Regions from separate parts of the Clostridioides sp. LIBA-6822 genome, predicted to be linked through region 2. Evidence: a T-box and tRNA genes for the amino acid it is inferred to sense, from the RefSeq annotation. Region 2 holds a T-box; the other holds one or more tRNA genes.

Region 1 (15,810 bases), 480 kb from region 2:
ACTAAGTGCTGAAAATGAAGAAACTATAGAAAATTTAAAAATACTTGAAAATGAAGGCGTAGAAGTCTTATCTTGTGGTACTTGTTTAGACTACTACAATTTAAAAGACAAACTACAAGTAGGTTCAGTTACAAATATGTATACTATAGTTGAAACATTAAAGAATGCATCAAATACTATTTCTATATAATGTATGTTTGTTTAATAATATAAAAACTAATAATAATGATTAACTTAAAGAAAAACAGATAGTCAGAAAGGATTAAGCAATGAATCAGATGTATATAGTGTCATTTAATTCGACACATCATGCAATAAGATCAGAAAAGTTATTTGGTGAAAATGGTCTAAAGGTAATGGCTCTTCCAACACCAAGAGAAATAACAGCAAGTTGTGGAATATCAATTAAATTTTCTTTTGAAGACATGGAAAAGATAAAAACAATTTTAACTGAAAATAATGTAGATATAAAAGGAATTTATTGTATAAGTAAATTAGAAGATGGTTCGAAAGAAGCAGAGAAGCTAGATTAGGAGGCTAATTATTTATGCCAATGGATTTAAAAATAGGAGACATTGTCGAATTAAAAAAACAACATGCATGTGGATGTAAAGAATTCGAAATCATAAGAACTGGAATGGATATAAAGATAAAATGTACTAAGTGTTCAAGGTTAATAATGCTTGATAGAGAGACTTTAGAAAAGAGAGTAAAAAAGCTAATAAAAGAATGATATAAATTTAACATTTAAAAAATGTCAAATACCGTATATTAATATCCAAAATTTTGGTATAATAGAAAATGAAGAAAACATTTTCATGGGGGTGCTTTAATTATGGCAATTAAATATGCAAGAAGAATGGAAGGTTTACAAGGATCTGAAATACGTGAGCTTTTAAAACTTACTCAACAACCACAAATAATATCTTTTGCTGGTGGAATGCCTGCTCCAGAATTATTTCCAGTTGAAGAAATGAAAAAAGTATCAGTTGCAGTGCTTGAAGAAAATGGAAGATCAGCTATGCAATACACTACAACAGAAGGATATGAACCATTAAGAGAGAAAATAGCAGCTAGAATGAATGAGAAAAATCAAACTAATGTAGACAAAGATGATATATTAGTTACAAGTGGTTCTCAACAAGGTCTAGATTTTGCAGGAAAAGTATTTATTGATGAAGGTGATGTAATTTTATGTGAAAGCCCATCTTACATAGGAGCTATAAACGCATTTAAATCTTATCAACCTAAATTCATAGACGTTCCAACTGATTCTAACGGAATGATAATGGAAGAATTAGAAAAAATACTAGAAACAACTGATAGAATAAAAATGATTTACGTAATTCCTGACTTCCAAAATCCAACAGGAAGAACTTGGCCACTTGAAAGACGTAAAAAATTCATGGAAATAGTAAACAAATTTGAAATACCAGTAATAGAAGATAATCCATATGGAGATTTAAGATTTGAAGGAGAATCTTTACCATCTTTAAAATCAATGGATACAAAAGGATTAGTAATATTCTTAGGAACTTTCTCTAAAATATTCTGCCCAGGATACAGATTAGGATGGACTTGTGCTTCTCCAGAAATATTATCTAAATTTAACTTTGCAAAACAAGGTGCAGACTTACAAGCATCAACTATATCTCAAATGGAAGTAAGTAAATTCATGGATATGTATGACTTAGATGCACACGTTGAAAAAATTAAAGCAGTTTATATTAAACGTAGAGATGTAATGCTTAAGACTATGGAAGAAGAATTCCCAGAAGGATTAGTATTTACTCATCCAGAAGGTGGATTATTTACATGGGTAGAGCTTCCAAGTAACTTAAATGCTAAAGAATTAATGCCAAAATGCTTAGAAAAGAATGTTGCTTATGTTGCTGGAGGAGGATTCTTCCCTAATGGTGGTAGAGAAAATACTTTCAGACTTAACTATTCAAATATGCCAGAAGAAAAAATAATAGAAGGTATAAAAAATATAGCATCAGTTTTAAAAGAAGCTATGGGTGTTGAAGCTTAATTAAAAATAATAACTTATATAGATATATTATAGGGGATGGCTATTGCCATCCCTTGTTAATTTAAGAATATATAATTTACCTTATATTAAACTTTGTCCAAAATTTAAATTGACATAAATGAGAATAAATGATAAAATGTGTAGGTATGAGATTTTAGTCTCATTTCTCTGCTCTAAGAGTGTAGAGCCGTTAAGTCCAAAGGGAGGTGAATTATAGTGAGAAATTATGAATTAGTTTATGTGGTAAAGCCAAACTCTGATGAAGAAGTAAGAGAGGCTATACTAAACAAAGTTAAGGAAGTTGTTGCAACTGACGGAGAAATAGTTAAAGTTGATACTTGGGGAACTAAAAAATTAGCTTATCCAATAGCTAAGTTTACAGAAGGTTTTTACGTATTAGTTAACTTTAAATCAGCAGTAGACGTTCCTAAAGAGATAGACAGAAACTTAAAGATAAATGAAAACGTAATAAGACACATGATAGTTGTTGCTTAATAACTGGGTTTTATTATAAAAAATAGGTGGTGTTTTTATGAATCAAGTTGTATTAGTGGGAAGATTAACTAAAGACCCTGAATTAAGATACATCCCAGGTACAGGAACACCAGTGGCATCCTTTACAATAGCCATTGATAGAGACTATGTAAAAAAAGATGGATCTAAAGAAACTGATTTTATACCTGTTGAAGTAATGGGTAAATCTGCTGAATTTTGTGCTAACTACATAACTAAAGGTAGATTAGTTGCATTGCAAGGATCTATAAGAGTAGACAATTATCAGACACAATCAGGTGAAAAGAGAACTTTTACAAAAGTAAGTACTAGATCAGTACAAGCTTTGGATAGTAAGAATAAATCGGAAAATTCATATAGAGAGAGTGCTCCAGCTTTTGAGCCAAGCTTTGAACCTCAAGGTCTAGACCCACAAGGTTTCCAAGCTATAGATGATGACGATATACCATTTTAAAAAGGAGGGAAAAAAGTCATGATGAATAAAAAAAGACGTAAGAAAAAAAGAGTTTGTCAATTCTGTGCTGACAAAAACGCTAAAATAGATTACAAAAGTACTCAGAGATTACAAAAGTATATAACTGAAAGAGGAAAGATATTACCAAGAAGAATATCTGGAACTTGTGCTAAGCATCAAAGAGAATTAACAGTTGCTATAAAAAGATCTAGAAATATAGCACTTTTACCATATACATTAGACTAAAAAAATGAGCCTTGTGCTCATTTTTTATTATAGGTATTTATATATCTAAATGAGGCGAGCTATAAAGCTCGTTTTTTTGTTTATATACTTAAATATATTATTATTTATGATATAATATTATATATTAAGGAGGGTTGTAAACGTGAAAATAGATAAAGGTTCTGAGATAACGAGAAACATAAAGATAATAGAATGGATGAAAACAGAAATATTAATGAGTGTAAGTGATTTGTTTAACTTATTATTTAAAGGGGTAAAACCTTTAGATGAAGCAATTCAAGATACTCTAGCAAATATAATAATGATAACATATCTCTTAGCAAAGAGATTAGGAATTAGTTTTAGAGATGTGGATTATAAAGTCAAAGAAAAAATAAAAATTGGTATAGATGAAGACCATAGTGTTGAAAGATGGTATGGAGATTTATCTAATTTAAAAAAACATATGGACAATAGGGAGTGATATTAAATTGAATAATAAAATTAGACTATCTAAAGCAATGTCTATAATAATTTTAGCTATAATAATCGCTTTAGTGATAGCCTATATTCCAATGCTAGGAATGTTTAGTATATTAGCAGCTGTTCCATATGTAATTATAGGTGCTATTACTGATAGAAAGTATTCTTTTATATCTATTTTGATTACATTTTGTGTACTAATTCTATTTGCAGACATTTCTTATGCATTAAATATATGTATAATGTATTCTTTACCAGGTATAGCAATAGGAAAGATGTTAAAGAGAAGTTTTGAACAAGAAGATAGTAATAAATTTGAACCAATATATGGTGGAACGATAATATTTGTACTTTCAATGCTTGTATATTTCTTTGTATTAAAAACATTTTTAAATGTAAACCTATTAGATGAAGTTTCTAAGATGATAACAGAAATTGTAAATATTCAAAAAAATAGTTTTTCAGCAGCTGAGCTTAAATTATTTGATAAAATGAAGCCAGATGAGATTGTAAGTTATTTTACAAATATGCTACCAATGATGCTATTTTTACAAGGGTTATTATCAGCATTTGTAACATATTATTTAAGTGTATTTTTTATCAAAAGAATTACAAAGATGAATATAAGATTTCCTAAATTTGCAGATTTTTATTTACCAGGAAATGCTATACTCACAACTTTTTTACTTTATTTATTAGTCTTATTTATTCAAATTATTGGTTCAAAACTATATACAGAATTAATAATGACTAATTTACAGCTAGTTTTTAATTTAATGTTTGTAATTCAAGGTATAGCAGTTTGTATCTATTTTTTAAAGAAATGGATAAGACAGGGACCAAATAAAATTATGTTTCTTTCAGGGATAATTTTATGTTTATTTGGATTTATGGGAATATCTTTTGTTGGTATGGTAGATAGTATAATTGACTTTAGAAAGGTGAGAAGTTATAAATCCACTTAGGAGGATAGAAATGAGTAATAAACAAACCTTTAAATTAAATATGCCAGAAATAAATTTATATATAATTGTTATTGGTATTTCTAGTATAATTTTGCTTTATTACAACTTGTATGTAGGGTGTTTATTTTTCTGTATTTTTGTATATATGGTTTTTCACAATTGGAGAACAACTAATATTAGACGTCATGAATGGACAGAGTATATTCAAAATTTATCTTTAGATATAGATGAGACAACCAAGAAAGCCATAATAAACCTTCCAATACCACTGTGTATCTTAGAATTTGATGGAAATATATCGTGGTACAATGGGAAGTTTTATGATATGATTGGTCAAAAAGATTTACTTGATAAAAATATAGAAGATATAGTTAAAAATCTTAACTTAAGAAAAGTATTAAATGAAAATAAAGAAATGTACACAGAAATAAACTACAAAGAAAAAGAATATACAATAATTTATAATGTTATAAAAAATGATCAAGAAAAAAATCCTAAATATTTGATGATATTATACTGGATAGACAAGACAGAATATTTAAAAGTAAAACAAGATTATGATGATGAAAAAAATGCAATGATGCTAATACAAGTAGATGGATACGATGAAGTATTAAAAAGTGCAGCAGAAGATAAGAGGGCTTTAATTAATGTTGAAGTAGAAAAAATACTTTCTGCTTTGGAATTAAATTCAAATGGTGCATTGAGAAGAACCTCAAAAGATAAATTTTTCTTGGTAATGCATAAAAAAGAGTTGAAAAAATTAGAAACTGAGAAGTTTTCTATTTTAGATACAATAAGACATATTGATTATGGAAATAATCTTCCTGTTACTATAAGTATAGGAATTGGTATAGATGGAGATACATTAAATGAGAACCTAAAACTTGCTACAGGTGCCCTTGACTTAGCACTTGGTAGAGGTGGTGATCAGGCTGTTGTAAAAACAAAAGATAAATTTGTATTTTATGGAGGAAAATCTAAAGCTGTAGAAAAGAAAACCAAAGTAAAGTCCAGATTGATAGGTCACGCTCTAAGAGAAGTTATACAACAAAGTGACCAAGTTTATATAATGGGACATAAATATCCAGATATGGATGCTATGGGAGCGGCAGTTGGAGTTTATGATATATGTAAATCCTGTAACAAAACAGCAAACATAGTTTTACACTCTGTAAATGAATCTATAGAAATATTTATAAATAAAATAAATGAAAATAATTATTATAAGAAACTATTTATTGGAAAAGAAGAAGCTATTGACAACTGTACTAAAAATACGTTAGTTGTAGTAGTTGATACTCATAGACCTAATTATACTGAATGTGAAGAGTTATTAAAGCTATCAGAGAAGATAGTAGTAATAGACCATCATAGAAGAGGTGTAGAATTCATAAATGATGCGGTACTTTTATTCCATGAGATATATGTATCTTCAACCTGTGAAATGGTTACAGAATTAGTTCAATATATGGATGAAGATGTAACAATAAATAAACTCACAGCTGAAGGACTTTTAGCAGGAATAAGTCTAGATACTAAAAACTTTGCGTTTAAAACAGGTGTTAGGACTTTTGAAGCAGCTTCTTATCTTAGAAAAGTTGGAGCAGATACTATTGAGGTTAAAAAGTTTTTCAATTCTGATGTAAAAGACTTCATAATAAAAGCTGAAATAATTCAAAGTACTAAAATAATTAATAATAGGATATGTTTAGCATATTCAAGTACAGAAATAGATAGTATAAATGTTATAATAGCTCAAACTGCTGATGAGTTATTAAACATAAAAGAAGTAGAAGCTTCCTTTGTATTAGGTGAAAAAGATGATACTATATTTATAAGTGCAAGGTCCTTAGGACAGATAAATGTACATGTGCTTATGGAGAAATTAGGAGGCGGGGGACATATAGATATAGCTGGAGCACAGTTAAAAGATGTTTCTCTAAAAGAAGCTTATAAGATGGTAAATAAAATAATAGAGGAGTATTTGGAGGAGGAAGAATAGATGAAAGTTATATTATTAAAAGATGTAAAAGGGACTGGTAAAAAAGGGGAAATGAAAGAAGTAAGTGATGGATATGCAAGAAATTTCTTATTTCCTAAAAAGATGGCTGTGCAAGCAGATAATGTAGCAATAAAAGAATTAAATGAAAAGAATAAGTCTAAAGAAATAAAAGCACAAAAAGAATATGAAGAAGCTGTTTTATTAGGTAAACAAATGGAAGAAATTAATATAGAAATATATTCAAAAGCAGGAGAAGGTGGAAGACTTTTTGGTTCAATAACTGCTAAAGAGATTGCTGAGCAATTAAAGAAACAAAAAGATATAGATGTAGATAAAAGAAAAATATTATTAGATGAGCCAATAAGAGCCCTAGGTTCAACTTTTGTAGAAATAAAAATACATCAAAAAGTAACTACTAAAATAAGAGTAGATGTAAAAGAAAAACAGTAATAACTAGAGGTGATAAAGATGGAAGATATGACGAGAATTCCTCCTCATAGTGTAGAATCGGAACAATCAATATTGGGTTCTATACTTCTAGATAAAGATGCTATAATAACAGTCACAGAAACTATAAAGCCTGATGATTTCTATAAAGAGGCTCACAAAATAATATATGAATGTATGATAACTTTAAGTAATAAAGGTGAGCCTATAGACTTGATAACATTAACAGAAGAACTAAGAAAACAAGGGCATCTTAATGATATTGGAGGAATCAGTTATATTACAAGTCTTTCTACTATAGTACCGACGACTTCAAACGTAAAATACTATGCTGATATAGTAAAAGAGAAGTCTGTGCTTAGAAAGCTTATAAAAGCTTCTAATGAAATAATAAATCTAGGATATAGTGGAGCAACTAAAATTGAAGATGTTTTAGAACAAGCTGAAAAGAGTATATTTGATATATCACAGGAGAAAACTAGTGATGATTTTAAATCTATAAACTTAGTTTTAATGGATGCCTATGATATGATAGAAAAGTTATACACTAATAAGAGTGATGTGACTGGTATAACTACTGGTTTTAAAGATTTAAACAAAAAAATAAATGGTCTTCAAAGGACCGATTTAATATTAATTGCGGCTAGACCAGCAATGGGTAAAACTGCCTTTTCTTTAAACTTAGTGCAAAATGCAGCCCTAAAAGGTGATGCTTCTGTAGCTGTGTTCAGTTTAGAGATGTCTAAAGAACAATTAGTACAACGTATGCTATCTTCACAGTCTAGTGTAGAATTAAAAAAAATAAAGACTGGAACACTTAATGATAATGACTGGCCTAGAATTATAGATGCTATGGCGGTGTTATCAGATGCGAAAATACACATAGATGATACTCCTGGTATAAAAATATCAGAATTAAGGTCAAAGTGCAGGAAGTTGAAAATAGAAAAAGGTCTGGACTTAGTGCTTATTGATTATCTTCAACTTATGGAAGGTGAAGGCAATAATGAAAGTAGACAGCAGGAGATATCTAAAATATCAAGGTCACTAAAGGTCTTAGCTAAAGAATTAAACTGTCCTGTTGTAGCATTATCTCAGTTATCACGTGCACCAGAACAAAGAGCAGATCATAGACCTATGTTATCTGACTTAAGAGAATCTGGAGCAATAGAGCAGGATGCAGATATAGTTATGTTCTTATATAGAGATGAATATTATCATGCTGATTCTGAGAGTAAAAATATAGGAGAAGTAATAATAGCAAAAAATAGACATGGTGAAACTGGTTCTGTAGAACTAGTTTGGCTTGGTGAAGTTCAAAGATTTGGGGATAAGTTGAGAGACCTATAATCTAACGAATATCCACAGAACATCCTTTCTTTCTACAGGAAAAATGTGGATACCTGTCACTAAATATGTCTAAACATTGAAATTTAGCTAAAAAATTATCCACAGTATCCACAGGTGCCCTGTTGATAAGTGTGAATAAGTAGATAAAGCAAGCTTTTGGCTTGCTTTATCTGTGTATAAATGTTAATTATTAGGAGGAATAATATGGAAAAAATAAGCTTAAAGTGTATATATCCCAATATAATTAAAGTACTTGATGAAATAAACTTATTTAGAATAATTGATAATAACCTAAAAGAATCGATTGTTGTTTATGCTAGTATTGTGGATAGTCAGTATTATATAAATATGACTAATACAAACTTTGGAAATATAATTAACATATGTAAGTTAGAAAAACTTTTAGATGTGGATAAATTTATGGAAAAAGTTATAAAATATGAAAAAGAAATTATAGAGAAAGATGAATTTTCAAAAATAGAAAAGTATTTGTTAAATATTGGAGAACGCTAAAAAAGTTGAAAAAAATACGAATGTTTGATAGAATAAATAAGTAAAGCGTTCGAGAGTATATAAAATATAGAGGTGAATTACATGAAAACAGTTGCAATTGTTGGTTCTCAATGGGGAGATGAAGGTAAAGGTAAAGTTATAGATTATCTTGCTACTCAAGCAGATGTAGTAGTGAGAGGACAAGGTGGAAATAATGCAGGGCATACATTAGTTGTGGAAGGTAAGAAGTATGCATTACATTTAATTCCATCAGGAGTATTAAATCCAAAAACAGTAAATATAATAGGAAATGGTATAGTATTTGACCCTAAAGGATTTTTAGAAGAATTGGAAATGTTTAAAGCGGATAATATAAGTACAGAAAATATAAAAATAAGTGATAGAGCCCATGTCATATTCCCATATCATAAAGAGCTAGATGCATTGTCAGAAGAAGCCAGAGGTGATTTAAAGATAGGTACAACAAAAAAAGGTATTGGACCTTGTTATATGGATAAAACAGAGAGATCTGGAATAAGAATATGTGATTTAATGGATAAAGATAAATTTGCTATAAAGTTAAAAGCTCAGATATATGCTAAAAATGAAATAGTTAAAAATATATATGGAAAAGAAGAATTATTTGATTTTGAAACTATATATAATGAATATATAGGATATGCAGAACAGATAAGAAAATATGTTGCAGATACGTCAGTTATTGTATATGATGCGGTAAGAGCAGGTAAAAAAGTATTATTTGAAGGAGCACAAGGAACTTTATTAGATTTAGATTTAGGAACATATCCATTTGTTACATCGTCTCATCCAACATCTGGTGGATTTGCAATTGGTGCAGGTATAGGGCCAAATATGATAAAAGATGTTGTTGGTATAGTAAAAGCATATACTACAAGAGTTGGAGAGGGACCATTTGTTACAGAACAAATAAATGAAATTGGTGATAAAATAAGAGAACAAGGTCATGAATTTGGAGTAACTACTGGTAGACCAAGAAGATGTGGATGGTTTGATGCAGTTATAGTTAAGTATGCAGCTAGGGTTAATGGTTTAACTAGTATCTCATTTATGTTACTAGATGTTTTAACTGGATTTGATAAGATAAAAGTTTGTACATCTTACAAAATGGGGGATAAAATAATAACAGATTTCCCAGCATCATTAGATGATTTAGCAAAATGTGAACCTATATATGAAGAATTAGACGGATGGAATGAAGATATAACTCAAGTAGATAATTTTGATAATCTTCCAGAAAATGCAAAGAAATATATAGCTAAAATAGAAGAGTTGGTCGGAGTGAGTGTAGACATGGTTTCTGTTGGGCCTAATAGAGCTCAAACAATAATAAGAAAAAATATATTTGCTTAATATTTTATTAAACAATTTAAGTTATGAATAATAAGGAAAGAGTATCTCAAAGTAATGATTATAGTTATTAGAGATACTCTTTTGTGTTAGATTTATATTAAATTTTTATTCAGTTAAAATTATTTATGTATATTCTATGTGTAATTAAAGTTGAATTTCTGTATTATAATTACATATTTTATTTAAAATACTTGTTGAAAATAGGTAGTTCAAGAGGATTTTAATTATATGCTAAAAAAATAAAAAAACTATTGACTAAAAATTGTATAGCAGTTATAATATAACTTGTGAGTGAAAGAAACGACGAAAAAAGTCGAAAAAATGTGGTCTATTAGCTCAGTCGGTAGAGCACCTGACTTTTAATCAGGGTGTCCCGCGTTCGAGTCGCGGATAGATCACCAAATTATGGCTCGTTGGTCAAGAGGTTAAGACACCGCCCTTTCACGGCGGTAACAGGGGTTCAATTCCCCTACGAGTCACCAGTATGGGACTATAGCTCAGCTGGGAGAGCACCTGCCTTACAAGCAGGGGGTCACAGGTTCGAGCCCTGTTAGTCCCACCATTTTTGAATTAGAGATGAATACTAGATTATATGCTGGTGTGGCTCAACGGTAGAGCAGCTGACTTGTAATCAGCAGGTTGTAGGTTCGATTCCTATCACCAGCTCCACAAAGTACATAAATTCAAATTAATATAATTTTCTATGTTACAGGATACTTTTAAGTATCTTTTTTTGATTGAAAAATTAAATTTAATTACAATAAAGTATTAAGTTATTTGTAATGATATAATTTTAAGATTAAAATTTAGAATCTTTTTAGAATAGTATTATATAATCTGATAAGTTTACAATATTGATAAATTACAAGTAATATAAAGAATTAGATGTATTAAAAATACTTTAGAAGTGTACTTATAGCAGAGAGATTAGTTTCTTTAGTATAAGTTTTAAACAGAGAAGCAAGTTTGTTCTTACCTCTCTATTTAAAAATAAAAAAATGTTTTTTAAGGGCTATTTTATTTAAATCTTTCCCATCTCAAATCATCACCAGTAAATTCTAAAATCCTAAATTTGTCTAAAATTCTAGAAAGAGTTCTTTGAGTATAAGTGTTTCCTATTTGGGATGGTGTTAAGTTGGTTGAGATAATAATTTTTTTACCAGTAACTAGTCTTGTGTTTACAATGTTGAAGATTTCTCCACTAGTAAAAGAGTTATTAAGTTCAGTACCAAGGTCATCTATTATTAATAAATCACAATCAAACAAGTTTTTATAATTATCTTCACTTATCTGATTATTTGTGTCTCTTCTAAATTTATAGTCTTCAAGAATATCTAATATTCTAAAAGAAGTTTGATAGATTACAACATTTCCTTTGTCCAATAATTCCTTTGCAATACAATTGCACATATATGTTTTTCCCAGTCCAGTAGAACCATAAAACAGTAAATTTTCATCATTATCTTTCTTGAAATCATGAACAAAATTTTCGCAGATACTTAAATTATTTAGCATATTTTCTCTAGGAGATATTTCTCCATTAGAACCTTTCTTAGGAGAAAATATATTCAAGTTAAAATTCGAAAAATTTTCCTGACTTAAAATCCTATCTAAATTAGACATTTTATAAGCTTCATTTACAATTTCTTGTTTAAGACAAGAGCATTTTTCACCATTAGGTAAAAAACCTTTGTCTTTACAAGAAGCACATTGAAACTTTATTTCTAGATAATCAAGAGGTATGTTATTTTCAACTAAAAGTTCTTCTTTCTTTACCTTTAAAGATTCTATAGTATCTTTAGATTTATTCACAATTTCATCTTTAGACTTAGGATTTAAAAGTACTGTTCTAGCTAAGCTAAGGCCTATTTTAGAAATCTCATCATCTATAGATTTTATTTCCGGAATTCTATTATATACCTCATTTTTTCTATTTTCTAATAAGAGTTCGTTATTATCTCTTTTCTTATCGTATTTAGCAAGTATTTTTCTTATTTTATCTTCATTCATTTAATCACCTACTTAAACTTTTCTTTTTGACTTTTTTTAATAATCTCATCGAGTTCATCAGAGGTATACTGAGTGAATGTTTCGTTGAAATTATGAAACTTAGTTTTCTTGTAAGTATTGTTGTTTTGAGTAGTATTAATCTGCTTCTTATTAATATTCTCCTTAACTATACGTTCTTCCTCTTTTTGCTTTAAATCATTTAAATTTTTTATATTTTTTTCATTCCAATTTTTAACTATACCATTTATATAAGATATACTTGGGTTTGAAATATTTTTAGACTTAGAACAGGCATTTATTATCAAGTCCATATCCATATCAAATTTATCAAACCAACTGTCCATAAGTTCTTTTTCTGACTTTGATGGTTGTCTTGAAAATCCTAACTCATTGAAAATGGTTTTATATAAAATATATCTCTCACTTCTAACTAAAAAGCTGTCTTCAACATCTTTTGGTGTATATAAATTTGAATCATACCAATTCCTGATAATACCCTCAATGTATTTAACTGGTTTTGATGTACCTGTTTTATCTTTGACGTATTCATAAGCACAAAGTATCATATCAGGGCTCATATTGTATTTATTCATTATATCCATAATACTTATTTTTTCACTTGGGTCGAGATATCTGCCAACTATTTTATTTATGGAATTGAACATTTTTCTAATACTTGGATTTTCAGAAGTAGATACAACTTGATCTGTATTAGATTTTATAGATGAATTATTACCTAATATATTCTCAATATAGAAATTTTTTAAATCTAAAAATTCTATTGAATAATTAAAACTATCAAATTCTCCATTGTCATGTATTTTTATAATCTTCTTTTCCTCCCAAAATTTCCAAGCAGATAACACATCAGACAAAGGTATATTTAGGTTTTTGGCTATTGAATTATTGTCGAACTTAGGATTAGAAGTAATATCACATGCTTGTCTATAACCCAAAAGATAAACTTTTACGTATAACCCGTCCGCCATTGGCATAAATATATCTATAAAGATATTGGGAATAGTGATTTCACCTAAATCTATTTCATTGCTTTCTTTGAAAAACATTTTATCACCTCAGATTAAATTATATCATTTTTTATATTATATTTGTCTGTAAACAAATAAAAGGTCACAAGATTAGCATGTAAATATTTTCTAGCAATATTCATTTTGAAAGGGAGGAGATATTTTGGTTATAAAATTCAACCAAAAAGTAAGAAGAACATTATCAGTAGCAATTCTATTTGTGGTATTAATAATAGGTTGCTTTATAGAAAAGGATGACAGTCTAGAAACGTACAAAGAAAAAAACAATTCTAAGATAAATCAATATAATATGGATGTTATATTTGATGATGAAACTAAGAGGCTAATGTGTAATCAGAATGTTGAGTACATAAATAATACAAAATCAAATATGGATAAAGTATATTTTCATATATATCCAAATGCTTTTTCCAAAAAAGATTTTGCTCCTTTTGAAAAAGAGGAAATGACAAGAGCTTATCCTAATGGATTTAATGAAGGATACATAGATATAAAGAATGTATTAAATAAGAATAGTAAAATGGAGTATAAAATTAAAGGGGATAAAAATGATATATTAGAAATAGAATTAGGAAAAGAATTGAAACCAAATGAAAAAATATCATTAGACATAAAATATAATGTAAAAATGCCAAATTCAGTTGGAAGATTTGGATATGGAGAAAATACTATAAATGTTACTAATTGGTTTCCTATAGCTTGTGTTAATGATGAAAGAGGATGGAATTTAAAGAGTTATGAAACAATTGGGGACCCGTTTTATAGTGAAACTAGCGATTTTCATGTGAAACTATTGATTCCAAATAAATATAAAATTGCTCATACAGGAAAACTTATAAATGACAAACATGACAATAAAAAGATGTTATATGAAATAGAAGCTGAAAATGTTAGAGACTTTGCATTTATATTAAGTAGTAAATTTGATGTAAATAAAGTGGATTCAAAAGGAGTAGCTATTAGTACATACAATTTAAATAAAAAACTTTCTAAAAAAGCAACTGAAGTTGCAAAAGACTCAATAGATATATTTAGTGAATTATTTGGCAAATATCCATACAAAGAATACTCTGTTGTAGCAAGTGATTTTTTTATAGGTGGGATGGAATATCCTATGCTTGTTATGATAGACCAAAGTTTATATAATGAAAAAAATGAATTTCTACTTGAATATGTTATTGCTCATGAGACAGCACATCAATGGTGGTATTCTGCTGTTGGAAATGATGAAATAAGTGAACCTTGGTTGGATGAAGCACTTACTGAATATTCTACAATAGTGTATTTTGAACAGAAATATGGTAAAGAAATGGCAAATAAACTTCTAAAGACTATGGAAATACAGACAAAGAGTTATTTGAGTGAGAATATATTTAAGCCAACAAATGAGTATAAAAATTCTACTGAATACAGCTTGAATGTTTATACAAAAGGGGCAATAGCTTTTAATGAAATAAGAAAAGAAGTTGGCGATAAAGTATTCTTTGAGACTTTAAATGAATACTATAATAAATATAAACATAAAAATGCTAATGGAAGAGCTTTTGTAGAGCTATGGAGTAGTAAAGGGGTAGATATAAATAAGATTATAAGTGAATACAAGTAAATTTTGTACAGGGAATGTTTCAAAATAAGAATTTGGAGCATTTCTTTTTTTGTGTAAAAAACAGAAAAAATAGAAATGGAGGTTCTTAAGAACCTCTAATCTACAGTAGTTTTTAATGATAAATACAAATTTTTTTCATCATCATAAATTTGTGAGATTGAATTAGACATCTTCTTCAAAAGTTCAACATTAGCTGTCTGAGATAATTCCCACATATCATTAGCTATTTCGTTCCAATGTTCAGAAACATCAATAAACTTTTGACCTATCACAAATAGTCTCTCATCTTTTATTATTGGAGCAGATTCAATTAAAAACTCGCCATACATCTTGCGGAAAATCCCACCGCCAGTTCCACCATCTTTACTGATTTGAAAATAATTTGTTATCCCAGCCAAGCGTAGTTTGTTTGAGCTAAATTGCTTCCACTTTAGTATTTCTTTTGAAAATTTCATGATTCCATTAATACCCATAAGTTGTGCTGGTGGATCTAGCATTGTATCACAAATTTCTTTTATAGCTTCCTGTAAAATTACCTTATCAATCACTCTGAAACCAGTAAAATCAAATATTAAATATTTATTGTTTGCAGGAAATGGTCTATATACACTACTGCGTGCCTTTTCAATTTCATCGTAATCGACCATATGATAATCTTGAGATATTTGCCCAGAGGGAATTTTTATCGGATAATCATGATTATCTCTATCACTTATCCAAAATTTTCTTGATGTTTCATCATATCCAAATAAAACGACTGCATGACCTCCAAAATGGTTATTTTGGT
Region 2 (15,810 bases):
CATTAAATCTAGTTACTACTTCTTTATTTTCTTTATTTATAAATTTTTATTTTTATACATTTCTACTAACTCAGTTAATGTATATATCGAAACTAAATCATACTTTGAGATATCCATATAATTAAATTTTATGTTAAATACCTGCTCTAATTTTTGAAGTAAATTAAAACAATTATCCTAAACTAATCCTATCTCCTTATTAAAAAGACTACATTGAAATAATTTTTCATTATCAGCTTTAATGTTTAAACAATCTCTAACAACATCAGCAACTTTCATAAGAAGAGTATTTTCTTTGTCATACAAATCCAATTTAAAGTTTGGAATTCTACTATACTCATCAAACTCAAAACTATCCCAATGGTTTTTAGTTGCTAATAGTTCAAGTTTATCATTTAAATCAGATATCTCTATATCTGGATTTTCCGACAATATCTTAGCTATTTTTCCAGTAAACTTCACTGCTACATAGCTATTACATTTTGGTGGTAACCTGTAGGAGTTGTTTATGTCACAACTTATATATGAATTACTATCCATTACACATTGAACATCATATTTTTTATTGTACCAAAAAGAATCTTCTACATCTAAAGTAAATCCTCTCACGCCTATAACATTATTAAACATTGCTGGATAACTTAAGTCAAAATTATTAGACAATGAACATACTATTATTTTTCCTTTTCTAAACAATTCATAACATACTTCAAATAATCCCTTGACACTTTCTACTCCTATGACTGATAAACTTAAGTTAATCAATCTTATGTTAGTATCTAGAAGATATTTTAATGCTTCTTCAAGAACTTTTATATTTGCAATGCTATCTTTTCCTAAAACTTTTATGACAAATAGCTCTACATCTTCATATTCCTTCTTTATTATTGATGCACAAGCAGTTCCATGACCATCTTCATCATCAAATTTATCTGATATAAAAATATAATCATGTATACATTCAAAAGCAATTCCTCCAACTAAGTTATCCTTTAAGTAATCATGTTCTTTATCTATTCCTGTATCTAATACTGCAACCTTAACTTTATTATTCATATCACATATATTCTCCATTACTAAAAGTTTTTAATATATCTATGCTAATAGTTCATCTTAAACTTTAATTTAAGTTGCACAATTTATCTTTTAAATGCTATATTTATTTCTAAAAACACAAATTAAGTATACTATATATTCAATTTATATTCATTATATCAATTATTATCATTAAATAGTTAAAAATTAAGATAAAATTTTTAGATTTATATCACAATTTAGAATTTTTTGTAAAAAGGAGATTATCCTTCTTATTAGACAATCCCCTTGTATACTTTATTAATACTTATTCATAATTAACTATCAATTGTATATTATACTTTTCAATCTAGATTACATAAATCTCATTTTTATTTAGGGGAATAATTATTTATATACTATAAGAAAATTAATTTAAATATAATCGTCTTGTAATCTATCTTACAAAACATACTATTCATTCTACAAAGTATGAATCAAAGTGTAAAAAAACACCAAGAACTGCGAATAAATATAAATTTAAATTACTATGTAAAAATTTGTACCAAGTACACTCTAAAAATTTATATAGGTATTATCCTAAGAAGCAATACCTACACCCTTATACATTATATCATATTTCAATAAATAAATCGCATAAAAGGAAGTCTTTTAATAGAATTAAACTATCTATTAATTTATTACTATAAGTTCTACAAATTATAAATAATTATTTTAATGTATATACTGTATTGCCTCAAACATTGATATAACCAATCAAAATAGATATAATAAAATGAAACAAATATTTATAGAATTTTATAAATATTCATTATTTTAAAGGGGTGATTGTATTTGAAACAAGAAACATCAAAAAAAGAAATCTTAAAAGAAAGTTTTCTGGCATCAATCCCAATATTTCTAGGATATATTCCATTAGGACTTATTTGTGGTATTATGCTTCAAAAAGCAGGTTTATCTGCCTTTTACATATTAATGATGTCACTTATGGTATTTGCGGGTAGTTCACAATTTGTAGCAGCTTCAATGCTAGCTTCAAATGGAAGTATAACTTCAATAGTATTAACTACATTTATATTGAATCTTCGTAACTTTTTAATGAGTTCCAACCTACATATGCATATAAAAAATAAAAATATGAGATTTTTAATGTATTTTTGCCATGGTGTTACAGATGAAACATTCGCTATAAACTTAGAAAAATATACTTATGGTACTTGGACAGATAGACACGCATTATACCTAAACAATCTTTGTATAATAGTATGGGCTGGTAGTTGTTTCTTAGGAGCATTTCTTGGAAAAATTGTTACTATCAGTGATTCTGTTGCAGGCTTCCTACTTACAGCAATGTTCATCACATTAGTAGTTAATCAAATTAAAAGTAAAGTATATATACTCGTTTCAATGCTTTCTATCCTATTATCAATAGTTTTATATACTTTCTTTAAAAGCAGTTTAGTTATCATAATAGCCTCTGTTTTATCTGCTTTATTTGGCTTTTATATACAAAAATTAACTCATAAAAAGGAGGAAGTCTATGAATACTAATTACATACTTATAGTTATTTTAGGTATGGCAATTGTTACTTATATTCCAAGGATTTTACCTATGATAATACTTTCAAAAAATGATATGCCTGATTCTATTAAAGACATTATGAAATTTATACCTATCGCTATACTTAGTTCACTAATAGCAAAGGATATTTTTTTTAATGGAGATAGTATATATTTGTCATTCACCAATCCCAAAATTATATCAGGTATCATAGTACTATTAGTAGCTTATAAATTTAAATCTATTGCTATCTCAATAGCTGTAGGTGCAATATCTATATGCTTTTTTGGAGTCATCTTTTAAAATTTTATGTCACTATACAGTAAAAAACTGAAATACTGTACAATACTGCATATAAAAATCAGTCATAATATACTAATAATTAATCTATTATAATTGTGTACTCTACATCTAAAACAATATCAATAATCTATAAGCTACTATTTTACATCATAATAAGGGCTGTCTTAATACAGAGAATTTTTTCTATATTAAGACAGTTTTAAATTAATAGCTCTGTGATGACTTTAAATATTTTTCAAAATATTTTACTTTACCTTTTTCAAAATTAATACATTATATCACATAACAAGCTTGTTAATGCTACTTTTAAATCTTTGAGCCTGTACTTACTAATAGGTATAAATTTATCATTAATAGTAATCATATTATCCCCAAGATCTTCTATTCTTCTCAAATTGACAATAAAACTTGTGTGACATCTGAAAAATCCATTTTCACATAATAATTTTTCTGCTTGTTTCATGCTCATATTAGCTTTATAATCTCTCCCTAATGTATGTACAACTAAATCTCTCTTTACAGTTTCAACATATAAAATAGAATCTATCAGTATTCTATTAAATCCTTTTTTACTATTTAAAACTATATAACGCTCCTTCTTTCTTTGAAGGTTATCAATACAAAGATTTACACCCATTGCAAAGTTACTATACTCTATAGGTTTTACTAAATATCTATAAGCACGTACTTCATAACCCTGGGGAGCATACTCTGAAAAAGCTGTTGTAAATATAATTTCTACTTTTTCATCAAACTTTCTTATTTTTTTAGCCACCTCAATTCCATTGATATCTTTCATTTGGATGTCTAAAAATATAATGTCAATTTTTTCTGGGTATTTGGATATTAAATCTTCTCCACAGGAGAATTCCAGTATTTGATAATTTAGACACCTTTCAGACAAAAGTTTTTCTGCAAATTCCTTCAGTATGCTTCTTTGTATTTTTTCGTCATCACATATAACTACCCTGAACATAATATCACCTCCAAATCTAAAATATCATTTAGTTTACTTTATTTCAATTTCCAAACTGTACTCATTGACTTTTCTATTCAAATTTTTTTACAAGTTTAAATTGTCGATTAAACTACTTCTAGTAATTATCTTTGATACATAAACTTAAATTATGATAAATTCATCTATTTTTCTAGTTATATTGTGTAAAAAATATATGAAAACAAATGTAATATGTATTTTATTATGCTATGTTAAATATCATAATACAGCAAATTTTTATTACTCATAAATTTTTTAAATGTAAGATTAATATAATCATAAAATAAGATAAAAATATAACACATCTGTAATGAATTATAACATCATATTTGTATATATAGAAAGAAAAACATACAAAAAGTACAAATTACGTACTTTTTGTATGTTTTTATTAACACTTTCATTTATTTTATTTTAGATTCTAAATTTATTAGTCTTTCCTCAACAGATTTAATCATCTCTTCAAATTTTTCTTTTTTAGCTTTTTCTTCTTCAATTAGACTTTCAGGAGCTTTTGCTAGGAATCCTTGGTTTGCAAGTTTTCCATTAACTCTTTTTATTTCTCCTTCTAATTTTTTCTTTTCTTTAGATAATCTTTCAATTTCTTTTTCAAAGTCAACTAACTCATTAAGAGGTATAAATATTTCAACACCATCAATAACTACTCCAACTGCATCTTCTGGTACATTAGATTTGTCTTTTGCTACCTCAACATTTGAAGCAGATGCTAAAGTTATGAAATAATCTTTACCAAGTTCAATAGCTTCTATCTTTTCCTCACTTGGTATTATTATCAATTTAGCTTTCTTAGAAGGTGGTACATTCATTTCTGCTCTTACATTTCTTATACTTCTTATACCTTCCATCAATAAATTCATCATTTCTTCTTCTTCAGCCATATTATCTTCTTCATTATATTTTGGCCACTCAGATACTATTATACATCCTTCAACAGTAGGAAGGTAAGTGTATATCTCCTCTGTTATAAATGGCATATATGGATGTAATAATTTTAATATCTTTTCAAGAACATAAGTTAATGTATATAATGCTGCAGATTTAGCATTTGTATCTTCTCCATATAATCTAGGTTTAACCATTTCAATATACCAGTCACAGTATTCTGACCAAGTGAAATCGTATATCTTCTGAAGTGCTATTCCTAAATCAAACTTATCCATATTATTAGTTGCTTCTTTTACAATATTATTTGCTCTTGATATTATCCATTTATCTGCTAAAGTTAAGTTATCTTTAACACTTTCTCTAGTTATGTTTTTAATTATATCTTCATCAATATTCATAAATACAAATCTTGATGCATTCCACAATTTATTGGCAAAGTTTCTAGCAAATTCTACTCTTTCCATATAGAATCTCATATCATTTCCTGGGGAATTTCCAGTTGTTAATGTAAATCTTAGTGCATCAGCTCCATATTGCTCGATTATCTCTAATGGGTCGATACCATTTCCTAAAGATTTACTCATCTTTCTACCTTGAGAATCTCTTACCAATCCATGAACTAATACATGGTCAAATGGCTTCTCATTCATACAGAACATCCCTGCAAAAGCCATTCTAACTACCCAGAAGAATATTATATCATATCCTGTAACAAGTACACTTGTTGGGTAATAGTAGTCTAAAGCTTCAGTTTTATTTGGCCATCCTAGAGTAGAGAAAGGCCATAGTGCAGAACTAAACCAAGTATCTAATGCGTCTTCATCTTGTTTAAAATGAGTGCTTCCACATTTAGGACATTTATCAGGCATTTGTTTTGCTACTACTATTTCTCCACATTCTTGACAATAGTAAGCTGGTATTTGATGACCCCACCATAATTGTCTTGATATACACCAATCTCTTATATTTTCTAGCCATTGTAAATAAGTTTTATCAAATTTTTCTGGAACAAATTCTAGTTCTCCATTTTTAAGAATATCTATAGCTGGTTTTGCAAGTTCATCCATCTTAACAAACCATTGCTCTGATAATCTAGGCTCAACCACTGTATGGCATCTGTAACAAGTTCCTACATTATGATTATGCTCTTTTATCTTAATTAGGTAACCTTGCTCCTTTAAGTCTGCTACGATAGCTTTTCTACATTCAAATCTATCCATACCTTCATATTTTCCGCAAACTTCATTCATAGTTCCATCTTCATTCATAGTATTTAACTGCTCAAGATTATGTCTTAATCCTACTTCAAAATCATTAGGGTCATGTGCTGGAGTCATTTTAACTGCACCAGTTCCAAACTCTAAGTCAACATAATTATCTGCAACTATTGGAAGTTCTCTTCCTACTAATGGAAGTATTGCTGTTTTTCCTATTAAGTGTTTGTATCTATCGTCTTCCGGATTTACTGCTATACCAGTATCCCCTATCATCGTCTCAGGTCTAGTTGTAGCTATTTCTAAGAAATCTTCACTATCTTTTAGTGGGTATTTTATATGATAAAAGTTTCCGTCATGTTCTTCATGCTCAACTTCTGCATCTGATAAAGTAGTTTTACAATCTGGGCACCAGTTTATTATTCTATTCCCTCTGTATATGTGACCTTTTTCATATAGTTTTACAAAGAATTCTATAACTGCTTCATTACACCCTTCATCCATGGTAAATCTCTCTTTATCCCAATCACAAGAATCTCCTAATTGTTTAAGTTGGTTAGATATTTTTCCTCCAAATTCATCCTTCCAGTCCCAAGCTCTCTTTAAAAATTCATCTCTACCTATTTCATACTTTGTCTTACCTTCTTCTTTTTTTATTCTTTCAACAACTTTAACTTCAGTTGCTATAGAAGCATGGTCAGTTCCTGGAAGCCAAAAAGCTTCATACCCATCCATACGCTTCCATCTTATTAATATATCCTGAAGTGTATGGTCAAGAGCGTGTCCCATATGCAATTGCCCTGTTATGTTTGGTGGTGGCATCATTATTGTAAATGGCTTTTTATCTGGATTTGGTTTAGATTTAAAATACCCTTCATCCATCCATTTTTTATATAACCTAGCCTCAAAATCTTTTGGATTATAAGTTTTTGATAAGTTCGTATTTTCCATTGTCTTGCCTCCTGTATTTTTATAAATAAATTTTTTAAAATATATCTAGAAATAAAAAAGAGCCCTTCATCCTCTTTAAAAGGACGAAAAGCTCGCGTTACCACCTTAATTCCAAAGTTTAAAATACAATAACATTAATCAAATATTGTTTAATGTTATTTCATCAACTTTGACTCTCAAAGAATTTAACGGTTCTAACCGTCTAAACTTACTAACAGTTCAGTTTAGAAACTCCAAAGCTACGTTCAGCAAACCTTATACTTAGAAAATCTTACAGCCAGTGAATTTTCCTCTCTTTTAGTAGTATTTACTTACTCCTCTTCTTCTCAGTCTTTAATATTACATATTATTATATACAAATATTATTCTCTTTGTCAATTATTTTTATTTTATTTTTTCTGAATTTTCTTAATTATTTTTTTATATTATATGCTGATTATTATATTCTATACTATTTTTTTCAACTTATTTTGTCTTATAATGTCAATAACTATACTATTTTTTGTTTAAATTTTAACGCCATGTTATTTATTTTAGATTACATTCTATTTACATTATCTTTCTTATGTTCTATTTTTTATATTCTATTTTATAAATTATATGTTTTATTTCCTAAATAATTTACTTTATTTTTTACTATAATTGAATTTATTGTAAGTTTTCTTGCCAGAAATTTTTAGGTGTGATATTCTCTGTAATTGGCAATATTGTATATCCTCTCTCCTTCAAAATTCTTATAATATTGTTTAAAGCGTTTAAACTTTGTTCTTTCTCATGAATCAGCACTACTAATTCATCTCTTTTTCTTCCATAGTACAATATATTACTAACAATTTGACTTGTAGAAGATTTCCAGTCTTGTGTATCCAAATTCCAGTCCCAAATTAAATAATCATTCTCCATAAGTTTACTATATGAACCTTCTGGCATATATGGCTTACTTCCATAGGGTAATCTTATTAATTTTGAACTCTGACCAGTTATATCTTGTAAAGTATCATTACATGTATTGAACTCCCCCACTGTTACCTCTGGGCTTTTATATAGCTTATGTATATCATGACTTACACTATGAAAACCTATTGAATTTTTCTCTTCTAATACCCTTTTTACTTCTTCCTTATGATTTTTCATGTTTTGATTAAGCATAAAAAATGTCGCTTTGACATCGTTCTCTTTTAAAATATCAAGAAGTGCATTTGTATATTTTGATGGTCCATCATCTATCGTTATGTACGCTACTTTTTCAGAAGTAGCCCCTGGTCCTTTTGTTTCCTCTTGAGATGCTTTATACATAATTTCTCCTAATGTATTCCCTTGAGAAAGTAATTCTAGTGTATTTTCACCTTTTGTGCTTATATTTTGGACTGGAACATTATTGATTTTTTCTTCCAATAATGTCCCAGTTAAAATTAAAACAGCTATAAGAAATAACCTTATCATTACATGAAAAGTAGCCTTATTATCTTTAATTTTCATCCCCCATATCTCCCTTTTATAAAAGAATAAGTTTAAGAGTAAAAATTACTTTTTATACTTATTCTCTTTCTTATTACTTTTTATATCTCTACTAAATATTTTTTTAACTTTTTCTTCTTCCTTTTCTCCTAGAGATTCTACTCTTTTGATTCCCAAAGAAGTTAAAAATTGCAACACATTTAAATTATCAAATGGAGTTTCCATATTTGTGCTTTCACTATATTCATCAACATTCTTAGTACCTTCTTCTACACTTAAAATACGCTTAGGACCTCCTACACAGCCTCCTACACACCCCATTCCTTCTATAAAGGTAGCTTCTATCTCCTTATTTAAAACTTTCTTTAAACCGTCCATACATTCTTTTGTTCCCTCAAATGCTTTTTCTTCAAATTTTATATTTTTGTCAATTCTTCTAACTGATAACTTAACTGCTTTACTTACACCTCCTGTTCTAGCATAAACTCTACCTGAAAGGGATGCCTCTACTCTATTACTTTCATCCATTATAGCTGGATTTAACTCTAATGCATCAAATATTTCTTGTAACTCTTTAAATGTAAGCACAAAATCAACTGCATCCTTTATATCTTCTAACATTGCTTCTTTCTTTTTTGCCATACAAGGACCTATGAATACAACTTTAGCATCTGGATTTAAAATTTTTACAGCTCTCCCACAGGCAATCATAGGAGAAACAGATGGTGATACATTCTCCAATATTTGAGGAAAACTATTTTGTATCAAGCTTACCCAAATAGGACAGCAACAGCTAGTTATAAAGCATCCTTCTTCATCCTTTTTCATATGTTCATAATAATCATATGCTTCTTTTGCAGTAAGCATATCTGCTGCCAAAGCAACTTCTATCATATCTTCAAATCCTATCTTTTTTAATGCAGTTCTTAATTTACCAGGGCTTACATCTTTTCCAAACTGCCCTACAAAAGCTGGTGCGACTATTGCATATACAGGACTCTTTATATCTTTCAACAACTTTATCATTGGTATAAATTCTATCTTATCTGATATTGCACCTAACTTACATCTTGATACACAATCACCACAAGCACTACATACATCTTCCTCATTACAATTAATATGCTTGCTTTTTATTTTACATGACTCATCTTCCTTATTATTTTCATCACAATATTTGCAAGCATCTGATATTATAGATATTATTGGTCTTTTGACTTCATCTAAATTTATAGCTTCATGTAATGCATCTTTTAAATTTTTATCTGTGTCTCCTGTTACATCTAATCCCATAGTTACTCTAATTAGATTTACCATGGTATCTTTATCAAATTCCTCATTAAAATCATTTTTTAAATTATTATTCAAATTATCATTTAAAATTTTTTCAGGTAGATTTTCAATATCCTCTGTATTATCATTCCACACTGCCTTTACAAGTTCTCCAAAAAGCTTCATCTTATATATTTCTAATATTTTAGAATTATCATTTCTAGTATTCATAAAAAATAGTACCTCCGTAAATTAAACTTATATATGTTTAATATTTACAAAGATACTATTTTTTATTTATTATTTACTTACTATTATTGATATAATTTATTTAATTTCTTTAACATCTCTATTTCAAGCATTATTTTCATTAAATGATAGTTAAATACAGGGCTTTTTTCTTCATCTATATTCCAGTCTAATTCATCCACATTATATGTTTTCTTAAGGTATTTATATGTATGCTCCTTTAAATAAAGTTTATTTTCTAATAACTCTATAGACTGCATATGAAAATGTATTTCTCTACATATCCTTAAGGCATTCTCAATTTTTTCTATATTAGTTTCACTCAAACTATAATCCAATTCATCAATAAGTTTTGAATATATTTCTTCTAATTTTTCTACTTCTTCTTCAAATCTCTCTACATCTAAATTATTTTTTCTAAGTATTTTGTCTTCAATAAGTAACATTGACAGTTCTTCTATCTTTTTAAACTCATCTATAACACTATTTAGATAATTTGGTCTAGCAACATAGTAATTAACAAGTACCCCAAACAAGACACCTACAGATGTATCCAGTACCCTATGTAAAGAATAATATACAGGGTCATTGTTTCCTACACCTAGATGTATAGCCAGAAAAGTTACACAGGCAACTACTACTGACTTTATTTTAAACAGATTGCATAAATATATTGAGCACATTACTCCTAGACCACATAAAAAAGGGTCTCCAGCTTTAGTGATGGCAAAGATGAATCCTATTATACCACCTAAAATAGTACCTTCTACTCTATTGATTCCTGTTTTTAAAGAACCTTTTACTGTATCTTGGACAGAAATTATACATGCTACCAGAGAATAAAACATATTCTCAACTAAATAGTCTCCTAAAAGCATACATAACGTTACACTAATTCCTGTTTTTATAGTTCTCATACCCATCTTTTGAAGTTTCAAAGTTCCACCTCCTAAAAAGCACTTTCTATAAAATACGCATCCTCAAATTTAATATGTTCCTAGTATATCACAATTTTTTAAATTTACCCATTAATCATATTTTTTTATCAATTACTTCTTAATTTAGACAATAAAAAAAACTGCTTTAAAGCAGTTTTTTTATCCTATCTCTACCATTTTACCTTCAATTGCAAAAATTATTTTTTCACACACATTTGTTATATGGTCTCCAATTCTTTCAAGGTATCTTCCTATAAGTAAAAGTTTTACCCCTTGGTCTATGGTATTTGTATTTTCATGCATTATTTTTAAACAATCAATTTGTACTTGTTCATACAAACCATCTACAATATCATCTTTAGTTCCTACATCATAAGCTATACTTGCATCAAATAAGATTAAAGCTTCTCTAGTCTGAGACATCATAGATTTACATTCTTTTGCCATCTTAGGAATATCTATCAGCTCTTTTATATAAGCTTCTCCACCTATTTTCAGCATTTCTCTAGCTATATTAGCTGCATAATCTCCTATTCTCTCTAATTCTATTGATATATTTCCTAATGAATAAATAAATCTTAAATCCCTTGCCATTGGTTGCTTTAATACTATTAGTTCTATACTCTTATCCCTTATCTCTTCTCTTAATTTATTTATCTCTTCATCATTTTCTACTACTTTTCTTGCACCTTCTAAATCCTTCTCTATCATACAAGTCACAGACTTTTCTATTGCTTCTTCACATTTTTCCATCATAAGTACTGTTTGTTCCTTTAAAGTATCAATACTTATATCTAAGCTATTATTGACCATTGTCTAACTCCTTTATAGTTATATATTTTAACCAAATCTACCTGTTATATAATCTTCTGTTCTTTTATCCACAGGAGTGGTAAACATAGTTTTTGTATCACTAAATTCTATAACCTCTCCATTTAAGAAAAAAGCTGTTTCATCTGATATACGAGCAGCTTGCTGCATGTTATGAGTAACTATGACTATTGTGTAATCTTTTTTTAAATCCTCTATAAGTTCCTCAACTTTTAATGTTGAAATTGGGTCTAAAGCAGATGTAGGTTCATCCATAAGAATAACTTCTGGTCTCATAGCAATTGCTCTTGCTATACATATACGTTGTTGTTGTCCACCAGAAAGTCCTAATGCAGATGACTTAAGCCTATCTTTAACTTCATCCCAAATAGCTGCTCCTTTCAAACTCTCTTCTACAATTTTATCTAATTGTTTCTTATCTCTTAGCCCTTGTGTACGAGGGCCATAGGCAACATTATCATATATACTCATAGGAAATGGATTTGGTTTTTGAAATACCATCCCTACTTTAGTACGAAGATTTATGACATCATCTGAAATGTATATGTCCTCTCCATCCACAAAAATATTTCCTTTAATTGTTACATCTTCTATTAAGTCATTCATTCTATTTAAAGTTCTTATAAAGGTTGATTTCCCACATCCAGATGGTCCTATTAAAGCAGTAACTTTATTTTCTTTTATGTCCATATTTATTTTATTTAATGCTTGTTTGTCACCATAAAATAAATCCAAATCTTTTACACTCATTTTTATATTATCGATTAATTCCATCATTCACACCTCTTAAATTTAATAATTAGCCTTATTTAACTTCTTAGCAACAAATCTTGCTAGCATGTTTAGTGCTAATACGATTACTATTAAAACAATTCCTATACTAGCTGCTGTTGCTATATCTCCACTCTCTTTAGTCAGTAAATATGAGTGTACAGTTAATGTTCTTGCACTATCAAATATTCCACCTGGCATCTTAGCTACAGTACCTGCTGTAAGTAATATCGCAGCTGATTCTCCAATTATACGACCAACTGATAAGATTATTCCTGATAAGATTCCTGGTATTGCACTTGGAAGTACTACTTTATATAAAGTCTGAAATTTAGTAGCTCCCAGTGCTAATGATGATTCTCTATACGCTTGAGGAACTGTCTTTAAAGCTTCTTCTGTTGTACGAATTATTACTGGTAATATTATTATTGCTACTGTAAGCGAACCTGCAACTATTGAATACCCCATTTTTAATGTAACAACAAAGAAAATTCCTCCAAATAATCCATACACTATAGATGGTATTCCTGATAAACTTTCAGTTGCGAATCTTATGGCTGTAACTGCTTTTCCTTTTTTTGCATACTCTTGTAAATATATAGCAGCTAAGATTCCTATAGGCGTTGCTACGACTATAGAAACTACTACTGTGTATAATGTTGTAATTATCATTGGAAGTATACCACCATCACCTGATGCTGAATAATTGCTGAATAAGAAATTAAAATTCATATTTCCGATTCCCTTTATAAATATAAATCCTACTATGACTACTAACGATACTATTGTAAATAGTGCTGATAGGTATACTAATAATTTTAATGTATTCTCTCTGAACTTTCTCATCTTAATTTACCGCCTTATTTGAAAGTTTATTTAAAACTAAGTTTAAGATTAATATAAATGTAAACAGTACTACTCCAGTTGCAAATAGCATCTCTTGATGTGTACCAAATGCATATCCCATTTCAAGTGCTATATTAGTTGTAAGTGGTCTTACACTGTCTGTTATTGAAGTTGGCATAACTGGTGAGTTTCCTGCAACAAGTATTACTGCCATTGTTTCTCCTAAAGCTCTTCCTACTCCTAATACTACTGCAGCTAATACTCCAGATTTCGCAGCTGGTAATACAACTTTAAAGATTGTTTCTATTTTTGATGCACCAAGTGCTAATGAACCTTCTTTATATGCTTTTGGTACTGCTCTTATAGCTGTTTCTGATACAGATATTATTGTTGGTAACATCATTACTGCTAGTACTATTACTATTGCTAATAAACTTTGACCCTTTGGAAGATTAAACATATTTTGTATCATTGGAACTATCACTGCAAGACCAAATACACCGTATAATACTGAAGGTATACCTGCTAGAAGCTCAACTGCTGGTGACATTATTTTTGCTAACCTCTTAGGTGCTACTTCTGCTATAAATATAGATGTTAATATACCCACTGGTACTCCTATCACAAGTGCTCCAAGTGTTGCAAATATTGATGCTACTATCATAGATGATATTCCAAATTTATTAGCAGAAGGAACCCAATCTGCACCAGTTAAAAAATCTATAAATGAGTATCCCTCAAATATAAATGGTCTTAGTCCTTTATAAAATACAAATCCTATTATCAAAAGTAAACTTGCAACTGCTACCAAAGCACTAAGTAAAAAAATATTTTTTGCTACTTTTTCAATTATATATTTTGTCTTGTTGCCATTATTGTTGTTTTTTTCTAAACCTACTAACCTAGATTTTACTATCATAATATCCTCCCAATCGATTTTCATTCTGTATTCAAAATTTAAATTTTTATAATTCGTATCAATTAAATTTTCTATACTTTTATTCTACTTTTTTTAAGTTAAATCTATATTAGGATTAAGTTAAACAAGTGTAAAATTATATTCACTTTTTTAACATTGATTTTACTTTTAGAACTATATTTGACATTTAATTTACATTACGATGGTATTTTATTATATTAAAATAGCAGATATAAGTAATAATACACTTTATGTGTAATTTATTCCTTATACCTGCTATTAAGATTTGTTAACTAAATTTAACATCTATACTACATATGTAATTATTATATTCTATTGTCTATGTAGCTATTATTTCCATAAAATTGTTATGATACTTGATGTTTACAATAAGTACGAATAGCCAAAAATATAAAAATAGGTATTTCTATCACTGAGAAAAACAGTATAATGTGTGGTGTCCAAAAGCTCATATTCCCTAAATTTAAGAAATTAAATGATGTCATTTGATATAATAAACTAATCTTAAAACCAATTCCCCCTGATGGTAGTAGGTATCCAAACCAGCTAACACCTATTCCCATAGGAATTAAACAAATAGAAAAAGCAATCAGCATAGAAGTAAGAGAATCCTTACATTTTGCAGATAAAAATAATGTCAAACTAACCATTGCAAGTATTGAAATCAGCCCACCAATAGCTATAAGAATCTGTGCTTGTAGTAAATTTATATTTACTAGGCTAATAACAGAAAACAACATTTGAAATGAGGTTCTCAAACATTCAGTGCCAAAAGCTAAATCAGAAATTGCCAAATGGATAGAAATACATACAACAAACATTACTATAAATATAGAAAATAGAGCTAATATTTTAGTAAACGCTAGACGAGTATGTCCATGTTTAGTACAACGAAGGATGCTATCTGATTGTGTCTGATATTCACCAGAAAAAGTAGATGCAGCAATTGCAACACATATAATTAATAATATAAAAATATAAAATACTATATAATCAAAAGCATCTTTAGAATAACCTGGATATATCTCAAATGGAGTATCTACTTTGCTATAAAGCTCTTGAGCCTGCATCTGTGCATTAGAAGTTTGTTGTTCAATCTTCATAATATCATTTAAGTGCGTTTTACATTGTTCATAAAAAGAATCTAAATCATTCGTATTTATTTCTGATAATTCTATTGCAAATCCTGTTTCCGAATTAGCAAATGCTTCAGGAAGTCTATTCAACAATGGACGAATTGCTAGAATACTCTTAGAATAAACATCTAATGGAAAATCCTCACTACCTACTTTTCCATACTTTTCTTCTGTTTTTTTCCATATATTTAAAGCATATTTTAATTTTTTGGGTGTTACAACTCCACTACTAATCTCACTGTTATTAGCATAAATTGTTTTTTTATATTCAATAGCATCCAAACCACTCAATTCGACTACTTTTCCATTATTATCTAAATAATTGATACCCTCATAAGTAATTGGAAGAAAAGCCATCAGCACAGATAAAATTAATGCCAGCAATAATAAAATTAATGTACG

What was found. A T-box is a leader RNA that pairs with one kind of tRNA and senses whether it is charged. The one in region 2 lies ahead of ACTG48_RS18160 (valine--tRNA ligase), so its partner is inferred to be a tRNA-Val.
Region 1: it has a tRNA-Val gene. The T-box ahead of ACTG48_RS18160 (valine--tRNA ligase) is inferred to sense a tRNA for this amino acid. The anticodon was not compared.

Annotation. Positions count from the first base shown of each region.
Region 1 is NZ_CP196995.1:4,318,526-4,334,335, reverse strand. Features, by position in the region: gene yedF (sulfurtransferase-like selenium metabolism protein YedF) at 1-190, shown strand, start outside; gene ACTG48_RS20610 (putative Se/S carrier protein) at 270-533, shown strand; gene ACTG48_RS20605 (DUF951 domain-containing protein) at 548-733, shown strand; gene ACTG48_RS20600 (aminotransferase-like domain-containing protein) at 836-2,032, shown strand; gene rpsF (30S ribosomal protein S6) at 2,249-2,527, shown strand; gene ACTG48_RS20590 (single-stranded DNA-binding protein) at 2,565-2,999, shown strand; gene rpsR (30S ribosomal protein S18) at 3,018-3,245, shown strand; gene ACTG48_RS20580 (MazG-like family protein) at 3,388-3,708, shown strand; gene ACTG48_RS20575 (YybS family protein) at 3,716-4,672, shown strand; gene ACTG48_RS20570 (DHH family phosphoesterase) at 4,683-6,677, shown strand; gene rplI (50S ribosomal protein L9) at 6,678-7,127, shown strand; gene dnaB (replicative DNA helicase) at 7,146-8,474, shown strand; gene ACTG48_RS20555 (hypothetical protein) at 8,679-8,987, shown strand; gene ACTG48_RS20550 (adenylosuccinate synthase) at 9,069-10,358, shown strand; tRNA gene ACTG48_RS20545 (tRNA-Lys) at 10,684-10,759, shown strand; tRNA gene ACTG48_RS20540 (tRNA-Glu) at 10,766-10,840, shown strand; tRNA gene ACTG48_RS20535 (tRNA-Val) at 10,845-10,920, shown strand; tRNA gene ACTG48_RS20530 (tRNA-Thr) at 10,953-11,027, shown strand; gene ACTG48_RS20525 (ATP-binding protein) at 11,376-12,368, opposite strand; gene ACTG48_RS20520 (DnaD domain protein) at 12,377-13,435, opposite strand; gene ACTG48_RS20515 (M1 family metallopeptidase) at 13,560-15,023, shown strand; gene ACTG48_RS20510 (BtrH N-terminal domain-containing protein) at 15,119-15,810, opposite strand, start outside.
Region 2 is NZ_CP196995.1:3,840,818-3,856,627, forward strand. Features, by position in the region: gene ACTG48_RS18140 (S8 family peptidase) at 178-1,056, opposite strand; gene ACTG48_RS18145 (AzlC family ABC transporter permease) at 1,870-2,586, shown strand; gene ACTG48_RS18150 (AzlD domain-containing protein) at 2,576-2,899, shown strand; gene rgaR (two-component system response regulator RgaR) at 3,165-3,875, opposite strand; gene ACTG48_RS18160 (valine--tRNA ligase) at 4,301-6,967, opposite strand; T-box leader at 7,044-7,304, opposite strand; gene ACTG48_RS18165 (polysaccharide deacetylase family protein) at 7,616-8,446, opposite strand; gene ACTG48_RS18170 ([Fe-Fe] hydrogenase large subunit C-terminal domain-containing protein) at 8,492-9,928, opposite strand; gene ACTG48_RS18175 (FUSC family protein) at 10,012-10,884, opposite strand; gene phoU (phosphate signaling complex protein PhoU) at 11,044-11,697, opposite strand; gene pstB (phosphate ABC transporter ATP-binding protein PstB) at 11,725-12,489, opposite strand; gene pstA (phosphate ABC transporter permease PstA) at 12,508-13,332, opposite strand; gene pstC (phosphate ABC transporter permease subunit PstC) at 13,334-14,251, opposite strand; gene ACTG48_RS18200 (ABC transporter permease) at 14,620-15,810, opposite strand, start outside.